DNA from 2 places in the Mesorhizobium sp. Cs1299R1N1 genome. Region 1 is predicted to be linked to the other one. Evidence: predicted binding sites of a transcription regulator. Region 1 holds the regulator's gene; the other holds the start of a gene.
The links. Region 1 encodes LexA, which represses DNA repair genes until DNA is damaged. Its sites were predicted from a motif close to TGTTCNNNNTGTGTTCNG; they were not measured.
Positions count from the first base shown of each region.

Region 2: the regulator LexA is predicted to act here: its motif matches at 2,165-2,182, upstream of O7A70_RS28505 (sel1 repeat family protein).

Region 1 is NZ_JAPYKR010000004.1:149,940-153,615, forward strand. Features, by position in the region: gene O7A70_RS10605 (ABC transporter substrate-binding protein) at 1-552, opposite strand, end outside; gene O7A70_RS10610 (GntR family transcriptional regulator) at 706-1,479, shown strand; gene lexA (transcriptional repressor LexA) at 1,887-2,630, shown strand; gene O7A70_RS10620 (ComEC/Rec2 family competence protein) at 2,624-3,676, opposite strand, start outside.
Region 2 is NZ_JAPYKR010000016.1:118,909-122,584, reverse strand. Features, by position in the region: gene O7A70_RS28515 (acetyl/propionyl/methylcrotonyl-CoA carboxylase subunit alpha) at 1-144, shown strand, start outside; gene O7A70_RS28510 (branched-chain amino acid ABC transporter substrate-binding protein) at 221-1,342, opposite strand; gene O7A70_RS28505 (sel1 repeat family protein) at 1,777-2,043, opposite strand; gene O7A70_RS28500 (DUF2147 domain-containing protein) at 2,481-2,822, shown strand; gene O7A70_RS28495 (hypothetical protein) at 3,035-3,190, shown strand; gene O7A70_RS28490 (hypothetical protein) at 3,232-3,426, shown strand; gene O7A70_RS28485 (AMP nucleosidase) at 3,545-3,676, shown strand, end outside.

The sequences.
Region 1 (3,676 bases):
GATCTTCTCGATCAGGGCAACGTCGTTGGCCTCACCGGGATTGTAAGGCACGCCGAAACGCTTGGCGTTTGGTAACAGCTTCTTGGTGAAGGCCATCACCGCGGCAACATCCTGAAGATCGGTGGCGCCGGTCATGCCTTCATCACCGGAGTCCCACGACGGCACGAGCTTGGCCGCCACCGGATCGGTGACCGCGGCAAAGACGATCGGAATGCCGGAGCCCGCGAGCGCTTTCTTGGCGATCTGCGAGACCGGCGTGGTGATGGTGTAGATCAGCTTGGGCTGCTCGGCCTGCAGCTTTGCGATCATCTGCGGCACCAGCGATGCATCGAAATTGGTATGGCTCTCCGTATAGACGACGTCCTTGCCGTCGACGAAGCCATTGTCTGTCAGCGCCTTCTTGAAGCCGGCTATGGCGGCGTTCAATTGCGGATGCTCGCCAAAATTGGCGATGCCGATGCGGATCTGATCGGCGGCGGCACTGCCGGCGCTCACCATCAATGCGCCGGCCACGAACAAACCCGACAGCCAAGCGGATTTCGACTTCAACATCATTTCCTCCCAGATTTGATCGACGCCGCTTGCACCGCGGCTAGTGCGGCGATCATGGTCAGTCCGCCGTCCCGTGTCAAACATTATATATAATTCTTGCCATGCACCTACATCATATATAATTTTCCTCTGCCAGACGATGGATGGACCGTGATGCAGGATCAAACGATCTCCACAAAGACGGAGGCAGCCTATCAGCTGTTGCGGCGCGATATCCTGACGACGCGCCTCATGCCCGGGGCCCCGCTCAAGCTGAGTGCGCTGCGCGGCACCTATGGTGTCGGCTGGACGCCGTTGCGCGAAGCCTTGTCGCGGCTGGAGGCCGAACGCCTGGTCACCGCCATCAGCAATCGTGGTTTTACCGTCGCTCCGGTATCGCGGGCCGAACTGGAGGACCTGGCACGCGCCAGGATGGTGGTCGAGATACCCCTGTTCCTCGAATCGATGGAAAAAGGCGGCAAGGAGTGGGAGGATGCCGTTGTCACCGCCCACTACCGGCTCTCCCGTTGCAAGACCGCGGTCGACGATCCTTCGGATGCGGCCGTCGATAAATGGGACGAGAACCACGAGGCTTTCCATGCGGCGCTGCTGAGCGCGGCGACTTCCAATTGGCTCATGCGATTCCGCTCGACCATCGCCGATCAGCTGCGACGGCATCATCGTTTTCTCGGCCTGGCGCCGACATTGCGGGCCGCGGCTGGCCTGAAGGACGGTTATGAAGAGGCAATGGAGGCATTGTGCGAAGCCATTGCGATCGAACACCATACAGCGATCATGGAAGCTGCACTCGATCGTGACGTCGAGCGGGCCAAGGCGCTGATGACGGCGCATATCGGCTATACCCTGCACGTCTATGTCCATAGCGAAGACAGCGGCGCGACCAAATACGCCGCGCGCGCCGGCAGTTTGAAAGCGGGTTCCGGGTGACTTCAGCGCTTGCGCGACGCCTGTTGGCATGCGCTGGCCGGAGTGGGCCAAGCACCTGGATCCATCGCCGCCCCAAAGCTACCAATCGTTGGCGTTTTGGTTTCGTTTCGTTCCGCGAATAATGGATCCACAAATTGTACAATCCACCCGCGAAGAGCCCTCCGAAAGACTGATGCCACGGCCCATCAGTGGATAGGCCACAGGCCGTTAACCAAAACAATTTCAATGCCTGCCGATCGCGGAAAGGGTCGGCCGCAGTCCGCTGTCGCGGCAAAAAACTTCAGACGCGTTAACAAATTCATTAAACTTTAAACGGTTGCGGAACACAACTGGAACGGATAGTGTTTGTTCTGGGTTTGTTTTTCGATTCTGGTTCAGACCTTTCGTTCAATGCCTTGGGGGCCGCCATGCTGACACGCAAGCAACATGAACTGCTGATGTTCATCCACGAACGGCTCAAGGAAAGCGGGATACCGCCCTCCTTCGACGAGATGAAGGAAGCACTCGATCTTGCCTCCAAATCGGGGATCCATCGCCTGATCACGGCGCTGGAGGAACGCGGCTTCATTCGCCGGCTACCCAATCGGGCGCGCGCACTGGAAGTGCTGCGGCTGCCGGACTCGATCGCGCCGGGCCTCAATGCGGCAAAGAAGTTCTCGCCAAGCGTCATCCAGGGCAGCCTTGGCCAAGGCAGTCTCGGCCGCCAGATCAGGCCGGCGACGCCGCCTTCCCGCCTGGCCGCGGCCGGCAACGACGATGATGCGGTTTCAGCCGTGTCCATCCCCGTCATGGGCCGTATCGCCGCCGGTGTGCCGATCGATGCCATCCAGCATCAGACGCATTCGATTTCGGTGCCGCCGGACATGATCATGGGCGGCGAGCACTATGCGCTGGAGGTCAAGGGCGACTCGATGATCGAGGCCGGTATCTTCGACGGCGACACGGTCATCATCCGCAATGCCGATACAGCAAGTCCGGGCGAAATCATCGTGGCGCTGGTCGACGAGGAGGAAGCAACGCTGAAGCGATTCCGCCGCAAGGGCGCCTCGATCGCGCTCGAAGCCGCCAATCCAGCCTACGAAACACGCATCTTCGGACCGGATCGGGTCAAGGTGCAGGGCAAGCTTGTCGGGCTGATCAGGCGCTACTGAACTTGCTTGCCATCGGGCTTGTCGGCCTTTTTATAGGGGGCCAACCCCCGCGCCTCGCGTGAGAATTTTCGCTGCTCGTGCCAGGGCCGGTATGGTCCGTCGACGGCGAATTCGATCGCAGCCGGGCTCGTGGCCGACTGGGGATCGAAGAAGACGGCGGCACTCCCCTTGCGGGCGAGCTGCCGTTTCGTGACGACGAGAACCAGCGGATTATGGCAGGCGTCATAGGCGGTCGCGTCATTGACGACGATCAGGTCGGCGAAAGCGCAGGCCTTCCAGGTGTTCTTGCGATCTTCGACATAGGCGATGATCGCGCCGGAAGGGTGCCTGGCAAGGCACAGGCCTTCGCGGCAATAGAACGGCGATCCCAGCGGCAGGTCGGTGGGAGTGGCAAGATCGAATTGCCCGTCCGTCTTGTCGAACATTTCCGGTAGGACGACTGTTTCGGAGATCAGAGCGCGTTTCCAATTGTCGGTTGCGAATTCGTTCGGACGTTCCCGGTTGACGGCCAGTTCGCCATTGCCGATCGACAGAGCCACCAACCGCGTATCTTCCGAGATCAGCACATCGGGCGTGCGCGTGTGCGACACAGTCAACAGACCGGCAAGCGCGAATGGCACCGCCGTGAGCCGGAGCCACGTCGTCGCCATCGTCGCGATGACCAGCGCGACGGTGACCAGCAGCACGGATTGCTGCGAAATCAGCCCGACTCCATCGACCGGAGAGCGCTCCGATATCCACGCCGATATGGCGATCATCGCTGTCAGGCCCTTGCCCATGAGGTAGAGAGCCGGCCAATCCAACCCGAACGGCATCAGCAACGCGCTGGCGACGGCCAGGAACATCACGATCGACACGATTGGCATGACGGCCAGATTGGCGAACAGGCTGAGCGGCGACACCCGCTGGAAATGCCAGATGGCAAACAGTGCCGTCGCGCTGCCGGCGATGATGGACGTCATGGCCAATCCACCTGTCGCCAAGAGGAATTTTCGCGTCAGAAACCCGGGTAGGGATCGCTTTGGCGGCGGAGGCCTCGTCTTTCC
Region 2 (3,676 bases), on a different contig from region 1:
GCGATGAAGATGGAGCACACCATAGCCGCCCCGCATGATGGCGTGATCGCCGAGATCGCCGGGGAAGGGGCGCAGGTCACTGACGGGACGGTGCTGGTGCGGTTCGTCGAGGAACAGAGCGCGTCGAACTCAGCCACCAGTTGATAGCCGGAGCGCATCGAGGGCCGCAAACAGAAATGGCCGGGACGAATCCGGCCATTTCCTTAGGCTATCAGTGCGATTACTGCGCGATCGGCGCGTACTTGCCGTCGTGCCACTGGTTGATGTCGTAGCTGGCATTCTTGAGGTCGCCCTTCTCGTCGAAGGTGACGTCACCGACAACGGTGCTGATCGGCGTGCCGTTCTTCAACGCTTCGGCAACCTTGGCCGGATCGTCGCTGCCGGCACGCTTGATGCCTTCGGCGAAAGCCTGGACCACGGCGTAGGAGAACAGCGTGAAGCCTTCCGGCACGAAGCCGCCGGCCTTGATCTTCTCGACGGCCGCCTTGGCTTCCGGCTTTGCTTGCGGATCCGACGGGAACACGAACATGGTGCCCTCGCCGGCCGGGCCGGCAACCTGCCAGAACTCCGGCGAGGCGATCGAATCCGGCATGATCAGCTGGAACTTCAGGTTTTGCTCCGCCGACTGACGCAGGATCAGGCCGGCCTCAGGATGGTAGCCGCCGAAATAAACGACATCGGCCTTGAGATCCTTCAGCTTGGTGACAAGCGCCGAATAGTCCTTCTCGCCGGGGTTGATGGCGTCATAGTAGACTTCCTTGAGGCCACCAGTATTCATGGTTGCCCTGACGGCGTCAGCCACGCCCTGACCGTAGGCGCTCTTGTCGTGCAGGATGACGACTTTCTTGCCGGCATACTTCTTGGCGATCCAGGGGCCGATGAAGGCGCCCTGCGCGTCGTCACGCGTATAGAGACGCATGATCGTCGGCCAGCCGGCCTTGGCCGCGGCATCGGTCAGCACCGGGTTCGAGGACGCCGGGCTCATCATCAGCGCACCGGCTTCTGCGTAGACCGCCGAGGCCGGGATGCTCGAACCCGAGCAGGCATGACCGTCGATGAACTTGACGCCGTTGGCAACGATGCGGTTGGCGACCGACACGGCCTGCTTTGGATCGCACTGGTCGTCCTCGATGTCGAGCTTTATCATCGAGCCGTTGACGCCGCCGGCGGCGTTGATGGCATCGGCGGCGGCCTGTGCGCCCTGCTTGAACTGATCGCCGATGGTCGCGAGCTGTCCGGTCATCGGGCCGACCACCGAGACGGTGATATCATCGGCAAATGCAACCGGCACGCTCATCATCAGGCCGAAAATGGCCGCGCTCAAAATACTCATTCTTTTCATGACAATAGAACTCCTCCACTCACGCGCGGCCGCCCCGGCCGCGCTTCTTCCAGAGAGGCGGGACAATTTCATCCTTCATCGGACCTGTCTAGGCGCATTGGCGCCACTCGATTGGGCCTGCCTGGCCTCATCCACGCAAAAAAGCCACGCCAGCCTTGTTCCGGCTGGTCGTGGCCTTTTTTTGCCTGTCAGGCCGTTTCCCCGGCGCCCCCGCGCTGTGAACCCAACCCACCTTCCCTGTCTTCCTGTTGGCCATGATCTTGCCGAAGCCCCGATTCCACTTTCGGGATCATGGTTCGTCGCGCGGCTTGGACCTGTCGGCCTGCCGCATTCTTTTTGTTGTTGGCCTGTGGCCTGGCTGTCTGCGCAGCCTATCCCTGTTGGCCCGACCGTCTTTCAGCGGTCTTGGCCGGAGCGTTCCCGTCTGGCGGAACTCAGTGCATGGTCATCCATTCGCGGGCTTCGCGCAGCGCCTTGGCGATCTCGACCTTCGACATGGCCGCCGAGAGTTCCGAGCGCAGCTCGGCGGCGCGGGCCGAACCCTTGATGGCGGCGATGTTGAACCATTTGTGCGCGGCAACGACGTCGGTCTCGCAATCGCGGCCGGTCGCATACATCATGCCCAGTTCGAAAAGAATGTCGGCCTGGGCAGTTGCCCCCATGGCGCCGAAGCCTGCTTCAAGCATTTCAAAACGTGCCATTTTAGTCCCCTGTCTGGCTCCCGAGAGCTGCCTCCGTTTGTCTGTCCGGGCCGCTCTTTCGATGCTTTCGAGAATGCCGCGCAGGCTTGAATCCGTCGTTAAATGGCGTGCTTAATTTGAGGAAAACAAAGCTAAAACAAGAGGTAAACACAGAAATTCGTTAAGGATACGGAGCCAGCAATTCGGCTGGTTTTCGCCAAATTTGACGAAAATTTTCAGGGCTGCAATCAACACTCCGCTAACCACGGGAAACAAACGCGGCGAGCCGATCGTTTTCATTTCCGCGCCGACAGAGCGAATTCAGGCGCTTTCAAAATGCCAAGGTCTTCCGTTGCGGCACCGCTTTTGTTTTGACGGAAGCTGGATTAGCTTACGTTTGCGTAAGCGGCAGACCGGCGAGGCGGAGCATCCGGCCGGCTATCCAAAGGGAGGAAGACATGTTTCGAAAAGTGAGCCTGGCCCTGGCGGCCACTTTGATCCTGAGCGGCGCGGCGTGGGCCGATCCGATCGAGGGCAACTGGAAAACGCAGGCAGGCGACACAGCGGCCATTTCAGGCGGCGGTTCCTTTTCCATCACGCTCAAGTCCGGCAAATATGCCGGCAAGACCATCGGCTCTCTCAAGGCGGCCGGCGACAACAAATATACCGGCAACATCACCGACCCGGCAAACGACAAGACCTATTCGGGCAAGGCGACATTATCGGGCGCCTCGCTCAAGATGAGCGGCTGCGTGCTCGGCGGACTGATCTGCAAGAGCCAGACCTGGCACAAGCTCTGATCGACCATTTCCCAGTGATCTCAAAACGGGGCCCGGCGGGCCCCGTTTTCGTTTTGCCGATGCGCTGACTGTGGGACCCGATGGCCGTCCGGGCCGGCGGCAACCCAGCCAAAGTCCCGTCAATCAATTTGAACCGAAGATGAACGCCGGCATCAGAGCCGGTTCAGCGGCGTCAGGGCATTCTCATGCGTGTTGAAGGAGACACGGACCCAATGCTTGCTCGCCGTTTCACCATCGTCTGCCTGCTGATGAGCCTGTTTGGGATGTTCTTCGCCATCCTCGTCGCTGAAGCGGGCCGTTCCCCCCGCTCCTGGGACGAAGCCACCAGGCTCTGCCATCTCGCCTGCCCGACCAACCTTCGCCACTGAAACCAAATAGCCCGGACCTCGAAAAGAAAAGCACAGACATCATGAACCGCATCGCCGCCAACACTCTCAAGATCCTCCGGCTCCTGCCGCGGGCGGCGCTTATCCTGATCGTTCTGGCCGCCCCGGTCCTGGCGGTGCCGATGATGCGCGCCGATGCCGGCTCGACGATCGAGGCGCCGGCGCTCAGAAAGTCTGGCGTCGGGTTCGTTCTGCTGGTCAGCCTGCAGCGGGGTTGAAGAAAAAAGGGGCGCTTTGGGCGCCTTCGGCGGCGACACCCCTCCCAACCGGCCGCCCAAGTCTCTATATTGGGCCATGGAAAAGCGAATCTATCCCCAAGCCATCGAATCTGTCGTCATGCCCGAGCCTTTTGGCCGGCAGAGCTTCGACAACGCCGAAAAGGCCGTTGCCGCGCTTCAGGTGCTCTACGACCGCAACACCAAGTTCCTGCGCGATTCTTTCGCGGCCCTTGCCGCCGGCGGCGACAGC